2 regions of the Marilutibacter maris genome follow, and region 2 is predicted to be linked to the other one. Evidence: riboswitches for the same ligand, from Rfam matches in the RefSeq annotation. Region 2 holds a riboswitch; the other holds the start of a gene.
What was found. Region 2 has a riboswitch for cobalamin ahead of btuB (TonB-dependent vitamin B12 receptor). Riboswitches for the same ligand answer to the same signal wherever they lie in the genome.
Positions count from the first base shown of each region.

Region 1: linked by a shared signal. The riboswitch ahead of btuB (TonB-dependent vitamin B12 receptor) and the one ahead of btuB (TonB-dependent vitamin B12 receptor) in region 2 are both predicted to bind cobalamin.

Region 1 is NZ_CP029843.1:3,582,393-3,593,321, reverse strand. It holds gene prpF (2-methylaconitate cis-trans isomerase PrpF) at 351-1,547, opposite strand; gene C9I47_RS15485 (SRPBCC family protein) at 1,556-2,017, opposite strand; gene acnD (Fe/S-dependent 2-methylisocitrate dehydratase AcnD) at 2,061-4,700, opposite strand; gene btuB (TonB-dependent vitamin B12 receptor) at 5,368-7,242, opposite strand; cobalamin riboswitch at 7,385-7,652, opposite strand; gene C9I47_RS15470 (TfoX/Sxy family protein) at 8,095-8,475, opposite strand; gene C9I47_RS15465 (GAF domain-containing protein) at 8,472-8,972, opposite strand; gene bioD (dethiobiotin synthase) at 9,015-9,743, shown strand; gene C9I47_RS15455 (efflux RND transporter permease subunit) at 9,836-10,929, opposite strand, start outside.
Region 2 is NZ_CP029843.1:3,131,263-3,142,191, forward strand. It holds gene cobD (threonine-phosphate decarboxylase CobD) at 1-109, opposite strand, end outside; gene cbiB (adenosylcobinamide-phosphate synthase CbiB) at 102-1,028, opposite strand; gene C9I47_RS18005 (cobyrinate a,c-diamide synthase) at 1,028-2,320, opposite strand; gene cobO (cob(I)yrinic acid a,c-diamide adenosyltransferase) at 2,320-2,937, opposite strand; gene C9I47_RS13860 (hypothetical protein) at 2,955-3,560, opposite strand; gene C9I47_RS13865 (hypothetical protein) at 3,571-4,152, opposite strand; gene btuB (TonB-dependent vitamin B12 receptor) at 4,208-6,118, opposite strand; cobalamin riboswitch at 6,189-6,446, opposite strand; gene clpB (ATP-dependent chaperone ClpB) at 6,585-9,170, opposite strand; gene C9I47_RS13880 (saccharopine dehydrogenase family protein) at 9,372-10,544, shown strand; gene C9I47_RS13885 (DUF4166 domain-containing protein) at 10,502-10,929, opposite strand, start outside.

The DNA of each region.
Region 1 (10,929 bases), 450 kb from region 2:
TATCGGGCTGCGCGCGGATATCTCCCAAGGTTTGCTGTGCAAACCTTGGGCCCCGCCGGTGCGCCTCCAGACCCCCATTCGCATCTGCGATGCGAATCGCCCCCTGACTCAGGGGGGAGCGATATCGGGCTGCGCCCGGATATCTCCCAAGGTTTGCTGTGCAAACCTTGGGCCCCGCCGGTGCGCCTCCAGACCCCCATTCGCATCTGCGATGCGAATCGCCCCCTGACTCAGGGGGCTGAGGCCGTGCTGTATCGCATCTCGTAGGAGCGGCGTAAGCCGCGATGGGGACGTTCATGAGGCCGTTCGGTCGCGGCTTACGCCGCTCCTACAGGATTGCCGTGGTGGGCTCAGTCGGCGGGAACCCGCACCCGGCCTTCCATCAGCACCCGCGCGCTGCGGCTCATCACCGCCTTGGTCGCGACCCACTGGCCGTCGACCTGTTTCACCTCGGCGCCGACGCGCATCGTGCCCGAGGGATGGCCGAAGCGGACCGCGTCGCGGTTGTCACCGCCTGCGGCCGCGTGCACGACGGTACCCGGCACCGCGGCGGCGGTGGCGATCGCCACCGAGGCGGTGCCCATCATCGCGTGGTGCAGCTTGCCCATCGAGATCGCGCGTGCGAGCAGGTCGATGTCGGCCGCGCGCACCGGCTTGCCGCTGGAGGAGACATAGTCCTTCGCTGGCGCGACGAAGGCGATCTTCGGAGTCAGCGGGCGCCTGGCGGCCTCGGCGACGTCGGCAATCAGGCCCATCCGCACCGCGGCTTCGGCGCGGATCGCCTCGAGCCGGGCCAGGGCCGCGGCATCTTCGTTGATCGCCGGCTGCAGTTCGGTGCCGTCGTAGCCGAGCGCGGCGGCTTCGAGGAAGACCATCGGCACGCCGGCGTTGATCAGGGTCGCGCGGAACCCGCCCACGCCGGCGACGTCGAGTTCGTCGACGACGTGGCCGGTCGGGAACATGGCGCCGCCGTCCTCGCCCTCGTCGGCGGGATCGAGGAACTCCAGCGCGATCTCGGCGGCCGGGAAGGTGACCCCGTCCAGCTCGAAGTCGCCGGTCTCCTGTACCTCGCCGTCGCTCACCGGGACATGGGAGACGATGGTCTTGCCGATATTGGCCTGCCAGATCCGCACCGTGCAGATGCCGTCGCGCGGCACCCGCTCAGGGTCGATCAGGCCGTTGGCGATCGCGAACGGTCCCACCGCCGAACTCAGGTTGCCGCAGTTGCCGCTCCAGTCGATGAAGTCGCCGTCGATCGGCACCTGGCCGTACAGATAGTCGACGTCGTGCCCGGGCACCGCGGATCTGCCGATGATCACCACCTTGCTGGTGCTGGAGGTCGCCCCGCCCATCCCGTCGGTGTGCTTGCCGTAGGGGTCGGGCGAGCCGATCACGCGCAGCAGCAGCGCGTCGCGCGCGCGGCCGGGCACGCGCGCGGCACCGGGCAGGTCGTCGAGGCGGAAGAACACGCCCTTGGAGGTACCGCCACGCATGTAGGTGGCGGGGATCTTCAGTTGGGGCGCGTGGCGCCGCGGCGGCTGGGTCATGGGTCGGATCAGACGTTGTCGGGAATCTCGGGCTCGACCAGGTGGGCGAGCAGGGCCAGCGACTCCTGCCAGCCGGCGTAGCAGAACTCGGTCGGTATCGCGGCCGGAATGCCGGTCTGGGTGACCTGCAGTTCGGTACCGCAGGCGACCGCCTTCAGCGTCACCGTGGTCTCCATCTGGCCGGGCAGGTTGGGATCGTCGAAGCGGTCGTCGTAGCGGATGCGCTCGTTCGGGACCAGTTCCAGGTAGGTGCCGCCGAAGGCATGGGAATGGCCGGTCCCGAAGTTGCTGAACGACATCCGGTAGCTGCCGCCGACGCGTGCGTCCAGCTCGTGGACCTTGCCGGTGAAGCCATGCGGCGGCAGCCACTTGGCCATCGCGTCGGCGTCGAGGAAGGCGCGGTAGACGCGTTCCGGCGGCGCGCGCAGGACGCGGTGGAGGCGGACGGTGCCGGTGGTGTCGCTGGACATGTTCGGATTCCTTGAAGAGGGATGTGCCAATACGACGAACGGCTCAGGCCGCTTTCGACGACTCCAGGAAATCCTGGGCGAAACGCTGCAGCACGCCGCCGGCCTCGTAGATCGAGACCTCCTCGTCCGAGTCCAGGCGGCAGGTGACCGGTACTTCGACCGTGTCGCCGTCCTTGCGATGGACGATCAGGCTCAGCGTCGCGCCCGGCGCGCGTTCTCCGACCACGTCGAAGGTCTCGCTGCCGTCGATGCCCAGGGTCTTGCGGTCGGTGCCGGGCTGGAATTCCAGCGGCAGCACGCCCATGCCGATCAGGTTGGTGCGGTGGATGCGCTCGAAGCCCTCGGCGACGATCGCCTCGACCCCGGCCAGGCGCACGCCCTTGGCGGCCCAGTCGCGCGAGGAACCCTGGCCGTAGTCGGCGCCGGCGACGATGATCAGCGGTTGCTTGCGTTCCATGTAGGTCTCGATCGCCTCCCACATGCGCATGACCTCGCCGTCCGGCTCCAGCCGGGTCAGCGAGCCCGGCCGCACCTCGCCGTCGACCACCGCCATCTCGTTGACCAGTTTGGGGTTGGCGAAGGTCGCGCGCTGCGCGGTCAGGTGGTCGCCGCGATGGGTCGCGTAGGAATTGAAGTCCTCCTCCGGCAGGCCCATCTTCGCCAGGTATTCGCCGGCGGCGCTGCTGGCCAGGATCGCGTTGGACGGCGACAGGTGGTCGGTGGTGATGTTGTCGCCGAGCACCGCCAGCGGCCGCATGCCCTTGAGCGTGCGCTCGCCGGCCAGCGCGCCCTCCCAGTACGGCGGGCGGCGGATGTAGGTGCTCATCGGTCGCCAGTCGTACAGCGGGCTGACCTCGCCGCCGCGCTGCAGGCGAGCAGCGAACATCGGGTCGTAGACGCGACGGAAGAACTCCGGTTTGACGTGCTCGGCGATGACCGCGTCGATTTCCTCGTCGCTGGGCCACAGGTCCTTCAGGGTGACCGGCTTGCCGTCGTGGTCGAGGCCGAGCACGTCCTTCTCGATGTCGAAACGCACCGTGCCGGCGATCGCGTAGGCGACCACCAGCGGCGGCGAGGCGAGGAAGGCCTGCTTCGCGTACGGATGGATGCGGCCGTCGAAATTGCGGTTGCCCGACAGCACCGCGACCGCATACAGGTCGCGGTCGACGACCTCCTGCTGGATCTGCGGATCGAGCGCGCCGCTCATGCCGTTGCAGGTGGTGCAGGCGAATGCGACCACGCCGAAACCCAACTGTTCCAGCTCCGGCAGCAGGCCGGCGTCCTCCAGGTACAGCTGCACCGCCTTCGAGCCCGGCGCCAGCGACGTCTTGACCCAGGGTTTGCGCATCAGCCCGCGGGCGTTGGCGTTGCGCGCCAGCAGGCCGGCGGCGATCACGTTGCGCGGGTTGGAGGTGTTGGTGCAGCTGGTGATCGCGGCGATGATCACCGCGCCGTCGGGCATCCTGCCCGCCGCTTCCTCACGCAGCGCGGCGTCGAGGTGGCCGGCGATGCCGCGCTCGCCCAGCGCCGAGGTCGGCAGGCGCCGGTGCGGGTTGGACGGGCCGGCCATGTTGCGGGTCACCGTCGACAGATCGAAGTGCAGGACGCGCTCGTACTGCGCATCGGCCAGGGCGTCGGCCCACAGCCCGGCCTGTCTGGCGTAGGTTTCCACCAGCGCGATCTGGGCATCGTCGCGACCGGTGAGGCGCAGGTAGTCGAGGGTGTTGTCGTCGATGAAGAACATCGCCGCGGTCGCGCCGTACTCCGGCGCCATGTTGGAGATCGTCGCGCGGTCGCCGAGGGTCAGCGCCGCGGCGCCCTCGCCGCGGAATTCCAGATAGGCGCCGACCACCTTCTGCTGGCGCAGGAACTCGGTCAGCGCCAGTACCACGTCGGTCGCGGTGATGCCCGGCTGCGGGCGGCCGGCCAGTTCGACGCCGACGATGTCGGGCAAACGCATCCAAGAGGCGCGGCCGAGCATCACGTTCTCGGCCTCCAGGCCGCCGACGCCGATCGCGATCACCCCCAGCGCATCCACGTGCGGGGTGTGGCTGTCGGTGCCGACGCAGGTGTCGGGGTAGGCGAGGCCGCGGCCGTCGCCGCTGCGGTCGGCGTGCACCACCGGCGACATCTTCTCCAGATTGATCTGGTGCATGATGCCGTTGCCCGGCGGGATCACGTCGACGTTGCGGAAGGCCAGCTTGGTCCAGTCGATGAAGTGGAAGCGGTCCTCGTTGCGGCGATCCTCGATCGCACGGTTCTTCTCGAACGCGTCCTTGTCGAAGCCCGGCGCCTCGACCGCCAGCGAGTGGTCGACGATCAGCTGCACCGGCACCACCGGGTTCACCGCGGCCGGATCGCCGCCCTTGTCGGCGATCGCGTCGCGCAGGCCGGCCAGGTCGACCAGGGCGGTCTGGCCGAGGATGTCGTGGCAGACCACGCGTGCCGGGAACCACGGGTAGTCGAGGTCGCGGCGGCGCTCGATGTGCTGGCGCAGATAGTCGTCCAGCCGCGCCGGGTCGGCGCGCCGGACCAGGTTCTCGGCGAACACGCGCGAGGTGTAGGGCAGGGTCGCCCAAGCGCCGGCTTGCAGCGCCTCGACCGCCTCGCGGGCGTCGAAATAGTCCAGTTCGGTCCCCGGCAGGGGCTTGCGGTGCTTGCTGTTGACGGCGTTGGCTGACATGCGTGGCTGGCCGGCGAGGCGTTTCGGGGAGACCTCTCAGGATACCAGTGCGGGCAGCTCCCGGCCCGGACGGCGCGAACGCACGCGCGCCAGCTCCACAGTCGCTGGCCACCCTCGGGAGCCTTGCAGAAAAGCATCGCGGCTCACGCCGCTCCTACGAAGAGCGTTTGTCTGTCACATGGCCCCAGCCCCCTGAGTCAGGGGGTGATTCGCATCGCAGATGCGAATGGGGGTGTGGGAGCGCAACGGCGGGGCCCGAGGTTTGCGAAGCAAACCTTGGGAGATATCCGGGCGCAACCGGATATCGTTCCCCCCTGAGTCAGGGGGCGATTCGCATCGCAGATGCGAATGGGGGTGTGGCAGCGCACCGGCGGGGCCCGAGGTTTGCGCAGCAAACTTTGGGAGATATCCGGGCGCAGCCGGATATCGTTCCCCCCTGAGTCAGGGGGCGATTCGCGCCGCGGGCGCGAATGGGGGTGTGGCAGCGCACCGGCGGGGCCCGAGGTTTGCGCAGCAAACTTTGGGGATTCCCGGGCGCAGCCCGGGGATCGCGGCTTACGCCGCTCCTACGGGGGCAACCATGACTGGATCCGCGCGTCCGTTGCGTCGCGGTGGGTAGCCCGGGCGAGGCCGATGATCTCACCCGGGACCCTGTTCCAGCCGCGCCTCAGCGCGGCGCGTAGCGCAGGGTCAGGAACCACTCGCGGCCCGGCCGGTTGTACCAGTCGACGGTCTGGTAGTCGCGGTCGAACAGGTTGGCGACGCGGGCCTGCACGGTCCAGTCGGGGTGGACGGCATACTCGGCGCGCAGATCGAAGCTGGCATGACCGCCGACCCGCACGCTGTTGGCGACATCGTCGTAGCGGCCGCTCTCGGCCACACCGGTCACGCCCAGGCGCAGGTCGCCGAAGGCGCGATCGAGATCGATGCGCGCGCTGCGACGGGCACGGCGCGGCAGCTCGTTGCCGGCATGGAAGCCCTTGCGGTTCTCGCTGTCGACGAAGCTGGCGCTGGCATCGACACTCCAGCCCCACAGCTCGGTGTCCAGGCCGATCTCGGCGCCGCGCAGGCGCGCCTCGTCGATGTTGTTGGGCATGAACAGCGCCGCATCGTAGGCGATCAGATCGTCGACGCGGGTGCTGAAGGCGTCGATCCGCCAGTCGAGGGCGGCGCCGTCGTAGGCCAGACCCAGCTCCCAGCTGCGCGATTCCTCCGGACGCAGATTCGGGTTGTTGAAGAACGGGTAGTACAGCTCGTTGAAGGTCGGCGCCTTGAATGCGCTGCCGTAGCCGGCGGTCAGCCGCCAGTTCCCGCCGAAGCCCAGGCCCCAGGCGACGCTGCCGGTGGTATGGCCGTCGAACTGCTCGTTGTCGTCGCGGCGCAGGCTGGCCTCGAACGACTGCCGACCGAGGCTGCCCGCGGCGAACTGGCCGCGGTACTGCACGAAGGCGGCGCGGTTGTCGCGGGAGGTCTCATCGTAGGCGGTGTTGCTGTCGACGCGGTCGCGCAGCCAGTCCAGGCCGACGCTGAACAGATGGTCGCCGGCGAACCTGAAGTCGCCCTGCAGGGTGGCGCTGTCGCGGTCGGTGTCGAAGTAGCCGACATCGATGCCATCCATGTAGTTGTCGGAGGCGTCGGTGTTGCGGCCCAGGTTCAGGCTGACGGTGGCGACCTCGTTGGGGGTCCAGCGCGCGTTGGCGCCAAGTACCTGCTGGGTCACCTTGGACAGGTTCTGGAAGCTGCCGTCGTACTCGTTGCGGCCCTCGGCGCGCAGCGCATGCGCCCCGAACGCGAAGGTGTCGCCGACGTCGTAGCCGGCGCGCGCCGACAGCGAGCGGTTGCGGTAGCCGTCGCGGTCGGGCTCGTCGGTGAAGCAGCCGGCACCGAAGTCGAACGGGATCGACGGATCCGGGCCGCGGCCGCTGCAGGCGTCGAAGCCCTCGGTGTTGGTGTAGGCGGTGTCGATGCCGAACCAGGCGCCGCCGCTGCGGCCGCCGATGCCGGCGCTGCCTTCGGCGTAGTCGTTGCTGCCGACGGTGGCGCTGGCGCGCAGGTTCAGGCCTTCCCGGTCGCGCCGGGTGAAGATCTGGATCACGCCGCCGATCGCCTCGCTGCCGTACAGGCTCGAGCGCGGGCCGCGCACCACTTCGATGCGTTCGATCAGCGCCAGCGGCAGGTCCTGGAACGAGGCCAGGCCCGAGGTCGCCGAACCGATGCGGACGCCGTCGACCAGCACCAGCACGTGGTCGGACTCGCTGCCGCGCAGGAACAGGGTGCTGAGCTTGCCGGTGCCGCCCTGGTTGGCGATCGAGATGCCGGCGCGACCGCGCAGCAGGTCGGTCAGGTCGCGGGCCTGGCTGCGCTCGATGGTGGCGCGATCGATCACCTCGACCGGGACCAGGGTGTCGTCGACGCTGACCGCGGTGCGGTTGGCGGTGACCACGACTTCATCCAGTTCGGTCGCCTGCTGGGCGTGGACCTGCGGCGCGGCGGATGCGGCCAGGACGGCGGCGACGGCCAGGGTCAGGGATTTGGGGTGCATCGGCTCTCTCCAGCACGCAGGGGGCGCCTGCGCATCGCGTTACGGGGCGCGCGGAAGGAGAGGGCCTCGACCGCCGGCCAGGGCCGGCATCGCCGCCGCGACGCCCTCCGCATCGCAATCAGTCGTGGCGTCGCGCGATCGGCGCGACCCCGGCGACGAGGCCGGTCTCCGGACTTGCGGCTGGACCCGGACCGTGCGGTCCGGAATCCCGGCGCCGACGCCTTCCCGTGCGATGCACAGTGGCCGATGTCGGAGCCTTGGCGCGCTTACCGTTGCGGGGGCAGTGCCGGACTGCTGCATGCCGGCCGGGCCTCGTTGGCGAGGTCCGACCGTGGCAGGTCACCGGCTTCCCGTTTCAACCCGTTCGCGCACGTGGCGCGGGCCGGGTCACCTCGAAGCGCGCGCAGTGTACGCCAAAAGGCCGGAAGTGAGGGGGAAAGAGGAGAAGTGAGGGGGGAGAAGCGAGGAGCGAGAGAAGGGCGGCATCTCCGCCCTCGCGGCCTGCTTTCCTGCCGGGGGGCTTTCCGTGCTTCCGCCGGTCCTGCGGCATGAACGCATAGACCCAGCCCCCTGCGTGAGGGGGCGATTCGTGCTGCAGGCACGAATGGGGGGGTGGCAGCGCAACGGTGGGGCCCAAGGTTTGCGCAGCAAACTTTGGGGATTCCCGGGCGCAGCCCGGGGATCACCGGCTCACGCCGCTCCTACATGGGCGATCGAGCTTCACGACGCGGGTTGGGTTCCCTTCCATCCAGACGGCCTGGACCCGAGACCGAGACGAACCGGATCCTCGTAGGAGCGGCGTGAGCCGCGATGGGGCCCTCCCGGGGAAGGCCATCAAGTCGCACGCCGCTGTCAAGGCTCTGCGTCGTTGCCGTCGCTACCTTCGTCGGGATCCGCGGGCGGGAGTTCGACCGTGTCGGCGGTCAGCACCGTGGTCCGCACCGGCGCGGCGGCCGGCTTGTAGCGCGGCGGCGGCAACTGCTCGATCGCGGCCTCGGCTTCGGCGACCAGCTGTTGCCGGCGCGCGTCCGGCACTTCCTGCCAGTGGCAGTCGCACAGCGCGCCCTCGATCGCGTAGAGCAGGTTCATGGTCGGCTTGAAGCCGGCCCGCTTGATCCGCATGAACGCTTCGACCGGACCGGCCGCCTCCAGGTCTTCGCGGCTGTGCAGGCCGACCTGGCGCAGCCAGGCCGCGCTCTTGGGACCGATGTTGCGCAGTTTCGGCAGGCTCATCCGTGTGGCTCCGGCTCCAGGGCGTCGGTATACAGTCGCGCCAGCGCTTCGATACCGGCCTGGTCGTCGGCCTCGAAACGGCCCCGCAGCGGGCTGTCGATGTCGAGTACGCCGAGCAGGTCGCCGTTGCGCGCGAACAGGGGCACGACCAGCTCCGAGCGCGAGGCCGCGTCGCAGGCGATATGGCCGGGAAAGGCGTCGACGTCGTCGACCCGCTGGGTCTGGCCGGTCTGCGCGGCGGTGCCGCACACGCCCTTGCCGACCGCGATGCGCACGCAGGCCGGCAGGCCCTGGAACGGCCCGACCACCAGCTCGTTGCCATCGAAGAAGTAGAAGCCGACCCAGTTCAGGTCCGGCAGGCTGTTGAACACCAGTGCCGCCAGGTTGGCGGCATTGGCGATGCGGTCGTGCTCGCCATGGAGCAGACCGCGGGCCTGGTCGGCCAGCTGGGCGTACTGTTCCGGCTTGTTGCCGGTCAGGGTGGTAGCGGCGAACATTCCCGGAGTTTAGCAGCGCGCCGCGCTGTGTTCAGGATCAGCATGACCGCCCAAGAACATCGCTTCGAGACCGCCCCGTCCGCCGCCACCGCCATCGGCGTCTTCGTCACCGGCACCGATACCGGTATCGGCAAGTCGGTCGCCAGCGCCTGCCTGCTGCATGCGCTGCGGGCGCAAGGCCTGCGCGCGAGCGGGATGAAGCCGGTCGCCAGCGGCTGCGAACCCAGCCCCGACGGCTGGCGCAACGAGGACGCGTTGCTGCTGCAGGCGGCCAGCGACCCGCGGCCGCCCTACGCGGAGGTCAATCCGTACGCGTTGCCGGCGCCATTGGCGCCGGAGCTGGCCGCGGCCGATGCCGGGGTCGAACTGGAACTGGAGGCGATCGCCGCCGCCTATGCGCGCCTGGCCGCGGCCGCCGATCGGGTCGTGGTCGAGGGGGTCGGCGGCTGGGCGGCGCCGTTGTCGGCGAGCCTGGACCAGGTCGACCTGGTCCGCGCGCTGGACCTGCCGGTGGTGCTGGTGGTCGGGTTGAGGCTGGGCTGCATCAATCATGCGCGGCTGAGCGCGCGCGCGATCGCCGCCGACGGCCGTCGCCTGGCCGGATGGATCGCCAACGACATCGACCCGGACATGCAGCGCGCCGACGACAACTTCCGGCTGCTGCAGGCGCGCCTGCCGGCGCCGTGCCTGGGACGGGTGCCGCATCTGCGCGACCTGGCGGCGTTGCCGACGGTGGCGCTGGACGTCTCGCCCCTGCTGGCGCCCGCCTGACATCGGCAGGGCGCGACCTCAGGCGCCCACAAAAAAGCCCGGGCCGCGCCCCGCCATTGCCGGCGGCGACGCGGCCCGGGCGGTCATGCCGTTCAGCCCTGCTGCGGTGCCGGATTCAGCGCCGGGGCCTTCTCTTCCCCGTCGGCATGCTGCGCCGAGTGATCACGTGCCAGGTACAGATAGAACGCCGGCAGCACGAACAGGGTGAACAGCGTGCCGATGCTCATGCCCGAGACGATCACGGTGCCCATCGAGAAGCGCGAGGCCGCGCCCGGGCCGCTGGCCATCAGCAGCGGGATCATCGCGAACACCAGCGCCGCGGTGGTCATCAGCACCGGACGCAGACGGATGCTGGTGGCGTGCTCGATCGCATCGCGCTTGGACATGCCCTGCTCGATCTGCAGCTTGTTGGCGAACTCCACGATCAGGATGCCGTGCTTGGAGATCACCCCGACCAGGGTCACCAGGCCGACCTGGGTGTAGATGTTGATGCTCATCCCCGGGAACGCCTCGATGCCGCTGAAACTCAGGATGTTGGCGACCAGGGCCAGCACGTTGAGCACCAGCAGCGCGCCGCAGATCGCCATCGGCACGGTCAGCAGCATGATCAGGGCGTCGCGGAAACTCTCGAACTGCGCCGACAGCACCAGGAAGATCACGATCAGCGCCAGTCCCATCGTGACCAGCATCGCCGCGCCCTCCTGCTTGAACTGGCGCGACTCTCCGGCGTAGTCGACGCTGTAGCCCTGCGGCAGCACCTCGTTCGCGGCCTCCTCGAGGATGCTCAGCGCCTCGCCCTTGCTGACGCCCGGACGCGGCGCGAAGGTGATCGCCACCGCGTTCAACTGCTGGAAGCGCTTGAGCGACTGCGGCTGGGTGCTCTCCTTCAGCGTCACCACGGTCGACAACGGGATCAGTTCGCCGTCGCGGGTGCGGGTGTAGTAGTTCTCAAGGTCGCTGGCGTTGAGGCGATCGCTGCGCTGGACCTGCGGAATCACCCGATAGGAGCGGTTCTGCATCGCGAAGCGGTTGGTGTAGCCGCCCGACAGCAGCGCCGCCATGTCGGCCGCCAGCGTGCGCATCTCGATGCCGAGCGTGGCCGCCTTGTCGCGGTCGATGGCGACCTCGATGCGCGGCTTGTCGATCTTCAGGTCCTTGTCGAGGAAGATGAAGCGCTTGCTCGCGT
Region 2 (10,929 bases):
GCGGCGGCCATCCGAACGGGCTGATGCCGGTCGACAGGTCGAGCCAGTCCGCCAGCGGGATCCGGTAGCGCTCGGCCGCGCGCCGCAGGCGTCCGCCGTGTTCAAGCATGACGCGCGGCCTCCGACACGAATGCCAGCAGCAGCGAGGCGACCAGCCACACCGCCACGCCATTGCGGACCAGGGCCAGCGCGCGCCGGATCGAACCGGCATCCGCCGCCGCGCCCTCGCCCAGGAGCGGACGCTCTTCCCAGCGCCCGTGATAGGGCGCCGCGCCGCCGAGGCGGACCCGCAGCGCGCCGGCGCCCGCCGCCATCACCGGCCCCGCGTTCGGACTGTCCCAGGCCGGCGCCTGGCGGCGCCAGCAGCGCCAGGCCGAGGCGCCATGGCCGCACAAGGCATAGGTCGCCGCGGTCAATCGGGCCGGCAACAGGTTCAGCGCGTCGTCGATACGCGCCGCGGCACAGCCGAAGCGGTGCAGGCGCGGCGTCCGATAGCCCCACATCGCATCGAGCGTGTTCGCGAGCCGGTACAGCACCACCCCCGGCGCGCCCAGCAACAGGAACCATAACAGCGCGCCGAACACCGCGTCGTTGCCGTTCTCAAGCACCGATTCGGTCGCGGCGGCGGCGACACGCTCGCTCGACAGCGCCGCGGTGTCGCGACTGACGATGCGGCCGACCGCGGCGCGCGCGCCCTCGATGTCGCCGGTGTCGAGCGCCGCGGCCACCGGACGCGCGTGGTCGCCAAGGCTGCGCAGGCCGATCGCCGCGTACAACAGCGATGCGGAGAAGACCGCCGACAGCCAGCCCGAGACCTGCGCCGCGAGACCGTCCAGCAACCAGGCGAGGCCGACCCAGGGCAGCACCGCCAGCGACCAGGCAATCAGGCCGCGACTGCGGCTGTCGGCATGCAGGCCGCGCTCGATCCACCCCGCCCAGCGTCCGAACGCGACCAGCGGATGCGCGCGTCGCGGCTCGCCGAAGATCGCGTCGAGCAGGACCGCGGCGATCGCGACGGCCGCCGCGATCACGGCCGCAACAGCCGTACCGCCGCCTCCGGGTTGGAGGCGAAGTACAGGTGCACGAAGCTGGCGGTCATGCCGCGATCGCGGTAGACCGCTTCCGCGGTCGGGCCACCGTTGGGATTGCGGGCGAGCGTCAGCGGCGTGGCTTCGATGTCGGCGCGCGCGTAGTGGAAGCTGTGCCCGCGCAAGGTGCCCTCGGGCAGCTCCACCTCCTGCATGCCCAACGCGGCGAAGCGCGGCTGCATCCGCGCCTCGCCCGCGATCAGGCCGGCCATCGACGCGCCGCGACCATCGCGGTCGACCAGGCTCCGCAGCGCGAACAACAGACCGCCGCACTCGGCCAGCAACGGTTTGCCGGCATCGCGATGCGCGCGCAGTGCCGCATGCAGGCCTGTATTGGCGGCCAAGGCGTCCAGATGCAGCTCCGGATACCCGCCCGGCAGCCACGCCGCATCGCATTCGGGCAATGCGTCGCCGGCCACCGGCGAGAAGAAGCTCAATTCGGCACCGGCTTCGCGCAGCAGGGCGAGGTTGGCCGGGTACAGGAAGCAGAACGCGGCATCGCGGGCGACCGCGATGCGCCAGCCTTCGAGCCGACGCGGCACCGGCAACGGCTCGACATCCGCGAACCCGATCGGCGGCGGCAGCGCGGTCGTCGCATGCTCGCCCCAGGCATCGGCCAGCGCGTCCAGGCGCGCGTCCAGATCGGCGAGTTCGGCGGCGGCGACCAGGCCCAGATGGCGCTCCGGCAGCGCCAGCTCCGGGCTGCGCGGCAACGCGCCCATCCAGGCGATCTCCGCCGGCAGGCTGTCGCGCAACAGTCTGGCGTGATGCGCGCTGCCGATCCGGTTCGCCGCGATCCCGTGCACCCGCAGGCCCTCGCGGTACTTCGCCAGGCCGGTCGCCAGCGCGCCGAAGGTCTGCGCCATCGCCGCGCCGTCGATCACCGCCAGTACCGGCAGGCCGAGTGCGAGCGCGAGGTCGGCACTGGAAGGCGCGCCATCGAACAGCCCCATCACCCCTTCGACCAGGATCAGGTCGGCCTCGCGCGCGGCCGCGTGCAGGCGCGCCCGCACGTCCGCCTCGCCGCACATCCACAGGTCCAACTGCTGCACCGGCGCACCGCTGGCGCGCTCGAGGATCATTGGATCGAGGAAGTCCGGACCGGTCTTGAACACCCGCACCCGCCGTCCGTTGCGGCGATGCCAGCGCGCCAGCGCGGCGGTCACGCTGGTCTTGCCCTGCCCCGATGCGGGCGCGGATACCAGCAATGCCGGGCAGCGGGCCGCTTCCATCACAGTTCGATTCCGTGCTGGGCCTTGATCCCGGCGCGGAACGCGTGCTTGACCAGGCGCATCTCGGTCACCGTGTCGGCGGCCTCGACCAGCGCGTCGGGCGCACCGCGTCCGGTCACCACCACGTGCTGGCGCGGCGGGCGCGCGGCCAGCGCGGCGAGCACCGCGTCCAGCGGAATGTAGTCCTTGTTCAGCGCGATATTGAGCTCGTCCAGCAGCACGAAGTCGACCTCCGGATCGGACAGCATCCGCGTCGCCACCTCCCAGGCCCGGGTCGCGGCGGCGATGTCGCGGGCGCGGTCCTGGGTCTCCCAGGTGAAGCCCTCGCCCATCACGTGGTACTCGAGGCGCTCGCCGAAGGCATCGCCCATGCCGCGGAAGAACAGGTCCTCGCCGGTGCTGAAGCTGCCCTTGATGAACTGCACCACCCCGCAGCGGAATCCGTGCCCCAGCGAGCGCGCGAGCATGCCGAAGCCGGACGAGCTCTTGCCCTTGCCGTTGCCGGTATTGACCACCAGCACGCCACGATCGATCGTCGCCCGCGCGATCCGGCGATCGACCAGTTCCTTCTTGCGTTGCGCACGCTCCCGGTAGTGCTCTTCCTCGCTGCGCCCCAGGCGCTCGGAACCGCGACTCACGGCGCCACCTCCTCGGTCCGACGAGTCCCAAGGGTCGCGCCGCGCCACAGCGCGCGCAAGGCGAACGCGGCGCCGACGTAGCCGGCCAGCGTCCCCAGCGCCCGCGGATAGTAGGTCGGAATGCGGGCGATGAAGCCCTCCAGGGTCGGGTCCGGATAACGGCCGGAGAAGAACCAGTAACCGCCCTTGGACAGCAGGTAGGCAACGCTGGCGGTGGCGATCAGCACCAGTGCCAGTCGCGGCAACGTCCGCCAGGCGTCCACGTGCAGGCCGCGGTAGACATGCCCGCCCAGCCACAGCGACGCGTAGGCGAAGGCCAGCGCCCAGTAGGCCGGCGACAGGCACCAGTCGGTGATCGTCCCGGCCGCGTAGCTGCCCAGGTCGAGCGCGGTCGCCAGCACGAACAGCACCGGCAGCGCCCACATCGGCCGCAGCAGCGCGCCGGCGAGGAAGAACACCGCCCACGATGCGCTCGGCAGCGCGTCGACGCTGGCGAAGTGCTGGCCACGGGTGGCGACCATCAGCGCCGCCAGTGCCAGCCCGATCGCCCACTGGTCGCGCGCCGAAGCCGACGCAAGGGTGCCATTCGATTTGCCATTCATGATCGCGGCCTCAGTGCGAGTCGACCGCATGCGCGGCACGACCGCGCTGGGCGAAGGCGACGATGCCGTGCACCGCCAGCGCCACGGCGACGTACATCATCGTGGTGCGCACGAACAGCGGCCCCCACTGCCAGGCGCGGGCGAGGTACTCGGCGAAGTGCGGGTTCTCGTAGCGCCCGCCGAGCCAGTAGAACGCGCCGTTGGAGATCAGGAACGACACGCTGGCGGCGACCAGGCCGACGCCGGCCGCGCCCAGCAGCGGACCGATTCGTCCGTCGAGCCTCGGCGTGTACAGACGGCCGCCGTACCACAGCACCGCGTAGGCCGGCAGCAGGAACGCATACGAGGGTGTGACGCAGAAGTCGCTGACCCCGGCGTACTCGATCGATACCCAGTCGACCGCGACCGCCAGCGCCAGCAGGGCGACGAACTGCCAGTGCCGGCGCAGGTACAGGCCGCCGAGGAAGAACAGCGCCATCGAGGCGTCGGGCAGGTGCAGTGCGTCGCCGAAATGGTTGAAACGCGTCGCCACCATCAGCGCGGCGAACGCGGACAACAGGGCGAGGTTCATCGGTCTGGAAAACGGCTTCATGGCGGGCCTCGTCGAGGTGGGTGGAAGGCCGTTCCATGGCCGTGATGCGGGGCGCTCAGTCGTTCGGGCGCCAGCGCAGGCTCAGCAGCCATTGGCGGCCGGGCTGGTTGTAGAAGGTCGCGGTCTCGTACCGCTTGTCGAACACGTTGTCGAGCGACAGCCGCAGCTGCCAGGCCGGCGACAGCGCGTAGCCCACGCGCAGGTCGGTCAGGCCGTAGCCGCCCATCCGGCGGGTGTTGGCGAGATTGTCGTAGCGCGCGCCCGCGCCAGTGACCGAGGCGCCGACGCTGAGCGCCCCGAAACCGCGGTCCAGATCGATGCGGCCGCTGCGCCTGGCCCGTCGCGGCAGTACGTTGCCGCGGTAGCCGGACACGTCGGCGTCGTTCTCCGGGTCGAGCAGGGTCGCGGTCGCGGCCAGCTCCCAGCCGGCCACGGTGGTCCCCAGCACGCCCTCCAGGCCACGGATGCGGGCACGGTCGATGTTGTTGGGACCGCCGAACTGACCGAGGTCGGCGTCGTAGGCGATCATGTCGTCGATGCGGGTCTGGTAGGCGTTGAGCGACCAGCGACCCCAGCCGTGTTCGCCGCGCAGGCCGATCTCGACGCTGCGCGAGGACTCCGGCCCCAGCGCCGGATTGCCGTAGCCGGGGAAGTAGAGCTCGTTGAAGGTCGGCGCCTTGAACGCGGTGCCGGCGCTGGCGGTCAGGCGCAGCGCGTTGGTGATGTCCCAGCCCCACAACACGCTGCCGGTGGTCTTGCCGCCGAACTGCGCGTTGTCGTCGCGGCGCACGCTGGCCTGCAGCGATTGCGTACCGAACGTCTGTTGCCACTGCGCGAATGCGCCGCGATTGATCCGCACGTCGGTCGCGTAGTCGGTGGTGCCCTCGACCTCGTCGCGCTGCCAGTCGAATCCCAGCGTCAGCAGTCCGCCGCCGGCGCCGATGTCGGCCTGCAGTCCGGCCAGCTGACGGCGGGTGTCGAAGCGCGATGAGAACGCGCCGTCGAAATAGTTGTCGCTCAGGTCGGCGCTGGTAGCGGCGCTGGCGGTGAGCTTGAAGCCCGGCCCTGTGCTGTAGCTCAGGCGGCCGCCGACCGCCTGCTGGACGGTATCGGCCTCGCTCGCCGGTCCGCCGTCGTACTCGTTGCGGCCCTCGGCGCGGAACACCCGCAGGTCGCCGTCCCAGCGCTCGCCGAAACGGTAGCCGCCCTGCACGCTCAGCGAACTGTTGCGGTAGCCGTCGCGGTCCGGGTCGAAGTTGCGGGTGCCGCGGTAGGCGTTGATGCCTTCGGTGGTCTCGTGCGCGGCCTGCACCGAGTACCAGCCGTCGCCGCCCTTGCCGGCCACGCCCGCCGAGGCGCGGTGGCTGTCCTGACTACCGACCGCCAGCATCGCGCTGGGCTCGAACGGACCGCGCGGACGCCGGGTGAAGATCTGCACCACGCCGCCCAGCGCCTCCGAGCCGTACAGACTGGAGAACGGGCCGCGCACGATCTCGATGCGCTCGATCTGCTCGACCGGGATGTCCTGCAAGGCGGCACTGCCGCTGGTGGCCGAACCGATGCGCACACCGTCGACCAGCACCAGCACGTGATCGGACTCGGTCCCGCGCAGGAACAGCGAGGTCGATTTGCCGGGGCCGCCGTTGTTGGCCAGCGAGATGCCGGCACGGCCGCGCAGCAAGTCCGGCAGCGACGGCGGCTGCAGACGCTCGATCTGCTCGCGGTCGATCACCGTCACCGCGGCCAGGGTCTGGTCCTGGGTCTGCGCGGTGCGGGTGGCGGTGACGACGACCCCATCCAGATCGGTGGCGGCGCCTTCGGCCAGGGCCGGGGCTGAAACCAGCAGGGCGCCCGGGAACACCAGGGCACAGGCCGCGGCGAGCGCGCGACGACGGAACACGACGGTATTGCAACAACGCACACGGACTCCTTCACCGCGCCTGCCCGCGCGGATGGCATGGGACATCGTCGACGGACGGGAGGCGTGTTCGAGTCGGCGCGCGGCAAGTGCGCAGCCCGTGACATCGCCCACCGCATGTCGGGTCATGCCCGGGGCCGGTCTCCGGGCTCGCGAGTGGAGCGGGCGGACTGTCGTCGCCGGCTCCCGGTCCGCGCCTTCCCATGCGTCAAGCACAGTGGCCGTATGCGGACCTTGCCTCGCCTACCGTTGCGGGGGCAGCTCCGGAATTGCCGGCCGCGCGTCCACGGGCGTGGAAGGCGGTCCGGCGCACCGGATTCCCGTTTCAACCGCCGTCCCGGTCGGGGCGACGGTCACCTCAGGCGGGCGCCAGTCTAGCAGCAAGCCGGGCCCCTCCCACCATGCGATGGCGCATGGCGGAACAAGCCTTCGGCATGAGCCCGGAGCCCGCCCCCGGACATGCGAACGGCCCGGGAAACCGGGCCGTCGCGGACATCCCCCGATGGCGTCGGGATCAGGCCTTGCGGAATACCAGCTGGCCGCCCTCGGCATCGGCGACGATGGTGTCGCCGGCCACGAACTCGCCGGCCAGGATCCGCTGCGCCAACGGGTTCTCCAACTGCTGCTGGATCGCGCGCTTGAGCGGACGCGCACCGTAGACCGGGTCGAAGCCGACATTGCCGAGCAGCGCGATCGCATCGTCGGTCAGCTCCAGCTGCAGGCCGCGCTCGGCCAGGCGCTTGTCGAGTCCGGCGAGCTGGATCTTCGCGATCTCGCGGATCTGCGCCTTGCCCAGCGGATGGAACACCACGATGTCGTCGAGCCGGTTGATGAACTCCGGACGGAAGTGGTTCTGCACCACCCCCATCACCGCCGCCTTCATCTTGGTGTAGCCCTCCGCGGAATCGTCCTCGGACAACTCCTGGATCATCTGGCTGCCGAGGTTGGAGGTCATCACGATCACGGTGTTGCGGAAGTCGACCGTGCGCCCCTGGCCGTCGGTCAGGCGTCCGTCGTCGAGCACCTGCAGCAGGATGTTGAACACGTCCGGATGCGCCTTCTCGACCTCGTCGAGCAGGATCACGCTGTACGGGCGCCGGCGCACCGCCTCGGTCAGGTAGCCGCCCTCCTCGTAGCCGACGTAGCCCGGAGGCGCGCCGACCAGGCGACTGACCGCGTGCTTCTCCATGAACTCGCTCATGTCGATGCGGACCATCGCGTCCGGCGAGTCGAACAGGAACTCGGCCAGCGCCTTGCACAGCTCGGTCTTGCCGACGCCGGTCGGCCCGAGGAACAGGAACGAACCGCTCGGGCGGTTGGGATCGCTCAGGCCGGCGCGCGAACGGCGCACCGCATCGGAGACGACCCGGATCGCCTCGTCCTGGCCGACCACGCGCGCATGCAGGTGATCCTCCATCTGCAGCAGCTTCTCGCGCTCGCCCTCCAGCATCTTCGACACCGGGATGCCGGTCCAGCGCGCGACCACCTCGGCGATCTCCTCGGCGGTGACCTTGTCCTGCAGCAGGGTGAAGCCGGTCTTCTCGGCCTCCTGCGCGGCCTTGAGCTGCTTCTCCAGCTCCGGCAGCGCGCCGTACTGGATCTCGCTCATCTTCGCGAAGTCCTGCGCACGTTGCGCCGCCTCCAGCTCGAGCTTGGCCTGCTCGATCTGCTCCTTGACCCGGGTCGCGCCCTGCAGGGTCGCCTTCTCGGCCTTCCAGACCTCCTCCAGATCGTTGAACTCGCGCTCCAGCGTGGCGATCTCGGACTCCAGATCGGCCAGGCGCTGCTTCGATGCGTCGTCCTTCTCCTTCTTCAGCGCCTCGCGCTGGATCTTCAGCTGGATCAGCCGGCGTTCCTTGCGGTCCAGCTCCTCGGGCTTGGAGTCGATCTCCATGCGGATGCGGCTGGCGGCCTCGTCCATCAGGTCGATCGCCTTGTCGGGCAGCTGGCGGTCGGCGATGTAGCGGTTGCTCAGGGTCGCCGCGGCGACGATCGCCGGATCGGTGATCTCGACGCCATGGTGGACCGCGTACTTCTCCTTCAGTCCGCGCAGGATCGCGATGGTGTCCTCCACCGAGGGCTCGCCGACGAAGACCTTCTGGAAGCGACGCTCCAGCGCGGCGTCCTTCTCGACGTACTTGCGGTACTCGTCCAGCGTGGTCGCGCCGATGCAGTGCAGCTCACCGCGCGCCAGCGCCGGCTTGAGCATGTTGCCGGCGTCCATCGCGCCGTCGGCCTTGCCGGCGCCGACCATGGTGTGCAGCTCGTCGATGAACAGGATCACCTGGCCCTCGTTCTTGGCCAGGTCGTTGAGCACGCCCTTCAGCCGCTCCTCGAATTCGCCGCGGAACTTGGCGCCGGCGATCAGCGCGCCCATGTCCAACGCCAGCACGCGCTTGCCGCGCAGGCCCTCGGGGACCTCGCCGTTGACGATGCGCTGGGCCAGGCCCTCGACGATCGCGGTCTTGCCCACGCCGGGCTCGCCGATCAGCACCGGGTTGTTCTTGGTCCGGCGCTGCAGCACCTGCACGGTGCGACGGATCTCCTCGTCGCGACCGATCACCGGATCGAGCTTGCCGGACTCGGCGCGCGCGGTCAGGTCGACGCAGTACTTCTCCAGCGCCTGGCGCTGGTCCTCGGCATTCTCCGACTGCACCGATTCGCCGCCGCGGGCCTTGTCGATCGCCGCCTCCAGCCGTGCCTTGTCGGCGCCGACCGCCTTGAGCAGCTTGCCGGCCTCGGTGCCGCTGTCCAGCGCGGCGAGCAGGAACAGTTCGGAGGCGATGAAGGCATCGCCCCGCTGCTGGGCGAGCTTGTCGGTGACATTGAGCAGGCGCGCCAGGTCGTTGCCGACGGAGACGTTGCCGTCCTGGCCGGAGACCTTCGGCAGCTTGTCCAGCGCCTCGCCGAGCCGCTCGCGCAGCAGCGGCACGTTGACGCCGGCCTGCGCCAGCAGCGGTCGGGTACCGCCGCCCTGCTGGTCGATCAGCGCCGCCAGCAGGTGCACCGCTTCGATCACGTTGTTGTCGCGCCCGACCGCCAGCGATTGCGCATCGGCGATCGCCTGCTGGAAGCGCGATGTCAGCTTGTCCATCCGCATCTGCAAACCCCTTGGAATCGTGGGCGGCGCCAACGCCGCGATGGCATCGAAATGCGGTCGCGCGGCGGGCGATTCAAGCGAGGTTCAAGGATGCGGCAGCGGCCGTTCAGGGATCGTGATACCCCGCGGCAACCGGACCGCGGCCGCCGGGCCCGGACGCCGCCGCGGGGATATCGCCCGGTTCTCCCCTACCATGGCCGCATGCGCATCCTGATCCTCGGCGGCTACGGGCAGTTCGGCGGCCGCATCAGCCGCACACTGGCCGCGGATGCCGGCTTCGAGATCCTCGTCGCCGGGCGCGATGGCGACCGTGCCCGCCGCTTCATCGACGCCAGCGGCGCCTGCGGCCGGACCATGCGTCCACTGCGGCTCGACGCCAGCGACGATGCGGCGGTCGCGCAGTCATTCGAACAACGGCGGCCCGGCCTGGTCATCCATACCGCCGGCCCGTTCCAGGGACAGGATTATGCGGTCGCCCGCGCGGCGTTGCGGGCCGGCGCGCACTACATCGACCTGGCCGATGCACGCGCCTTCGTCGCCGGATTCGCCGCGCTGGAGGATGAGGCGAAGGCCGCCGGTCTTCGCGCCGTCAGCGGCGCCAGCAGCGTGCCCGGCCTCAGCGCGGCGGTGATCGAGGCCCACCTGCACCGCTTCACCCGCCTCGACGCGGTCGAGGCCGGGATATCCCCCGGCAACCGCACGCCGCGCGGGTTGGCGACCACGCGCGCGATCCTCGGCTACGTCGGCCGCCCCTACCCGGCCCTGCTGCATGGCAGGCGTCGCACGGTCCACGGCTGGCAATCGCTGCGCAGGCTGGGGCTGCCCGGCGTCGGCACGCGCTGGCTGGCCCGCTGCGAGGTACCCGACCTGGATGTGTTGCCGGCCCGCTATCCGTCGCTGGGACACTGCGACTTCCGTGCCGGACTGGAATTGCGGCGGATGCACTTCGGTCTCTGGCTGGGCAGTTGGGCCGTGCGCGCGCGGTTGCTGCCCGGCCTGCAGCCGTGGGCCGGCCCGCTGCTGCGACTGAGCGAGCGCTGGCTCGATACCGGCTCCGACACCGGCCTGATGCATGTGGACATGCACGGGATCGGCGAGAGCGGCGATGCACTGTCGCTGCGCTGGCAGATGATCCTGCGCGACGGCGACGGTCCGCAGGTCCCGTGCACCGCGGCCATCGTACTGGCACGGAAGCTGGCGCGGGGCGAGCTGGCCGGCGCGGGCGCCGGCCCCTGCCTGGATCTGTTCACTCTGGACGAATACCTGTCGGCACTCGACGGTTTCGCGGTCGAGACGCGGACCAGGGAACTCGAGCATCGGCGGTCCGGATATCAACCGGGTTCGAGGCAACCCCCGGGTTCAAGCCAACCCTGATAGCGGATCAGCCGCCCGATCAGCGGCAGTTTCGCCTCGACCTCGAATTCATAGCGGCCTTCGCGTTCGCGCTCGCGGCATTGCACGCCCGAGAACAGCCCGGCCGGCAGCGGCAGCAGGCCGAGCAGCCGCACGCCGTCGACGTTCCAGAAGATCGTGCCGTCCCACGCATGCAGGGCGAACCGGAACTGCACCAGCCCCAGTCTTTCGCACAACAGGCCGTCGCGGCAGTAGAGCGTGGACACCATCTTGCGGCCGCCGAAATCGCGACGCCATATCTCGCGATCGCCGTCGGCGCTGAACTCGACCCGGGTCCGCACATCGGTCATCGACGGCGGCAGACGGGTCGCGACCGCGCACAGCCACGCCAACGGATTGCGACCGC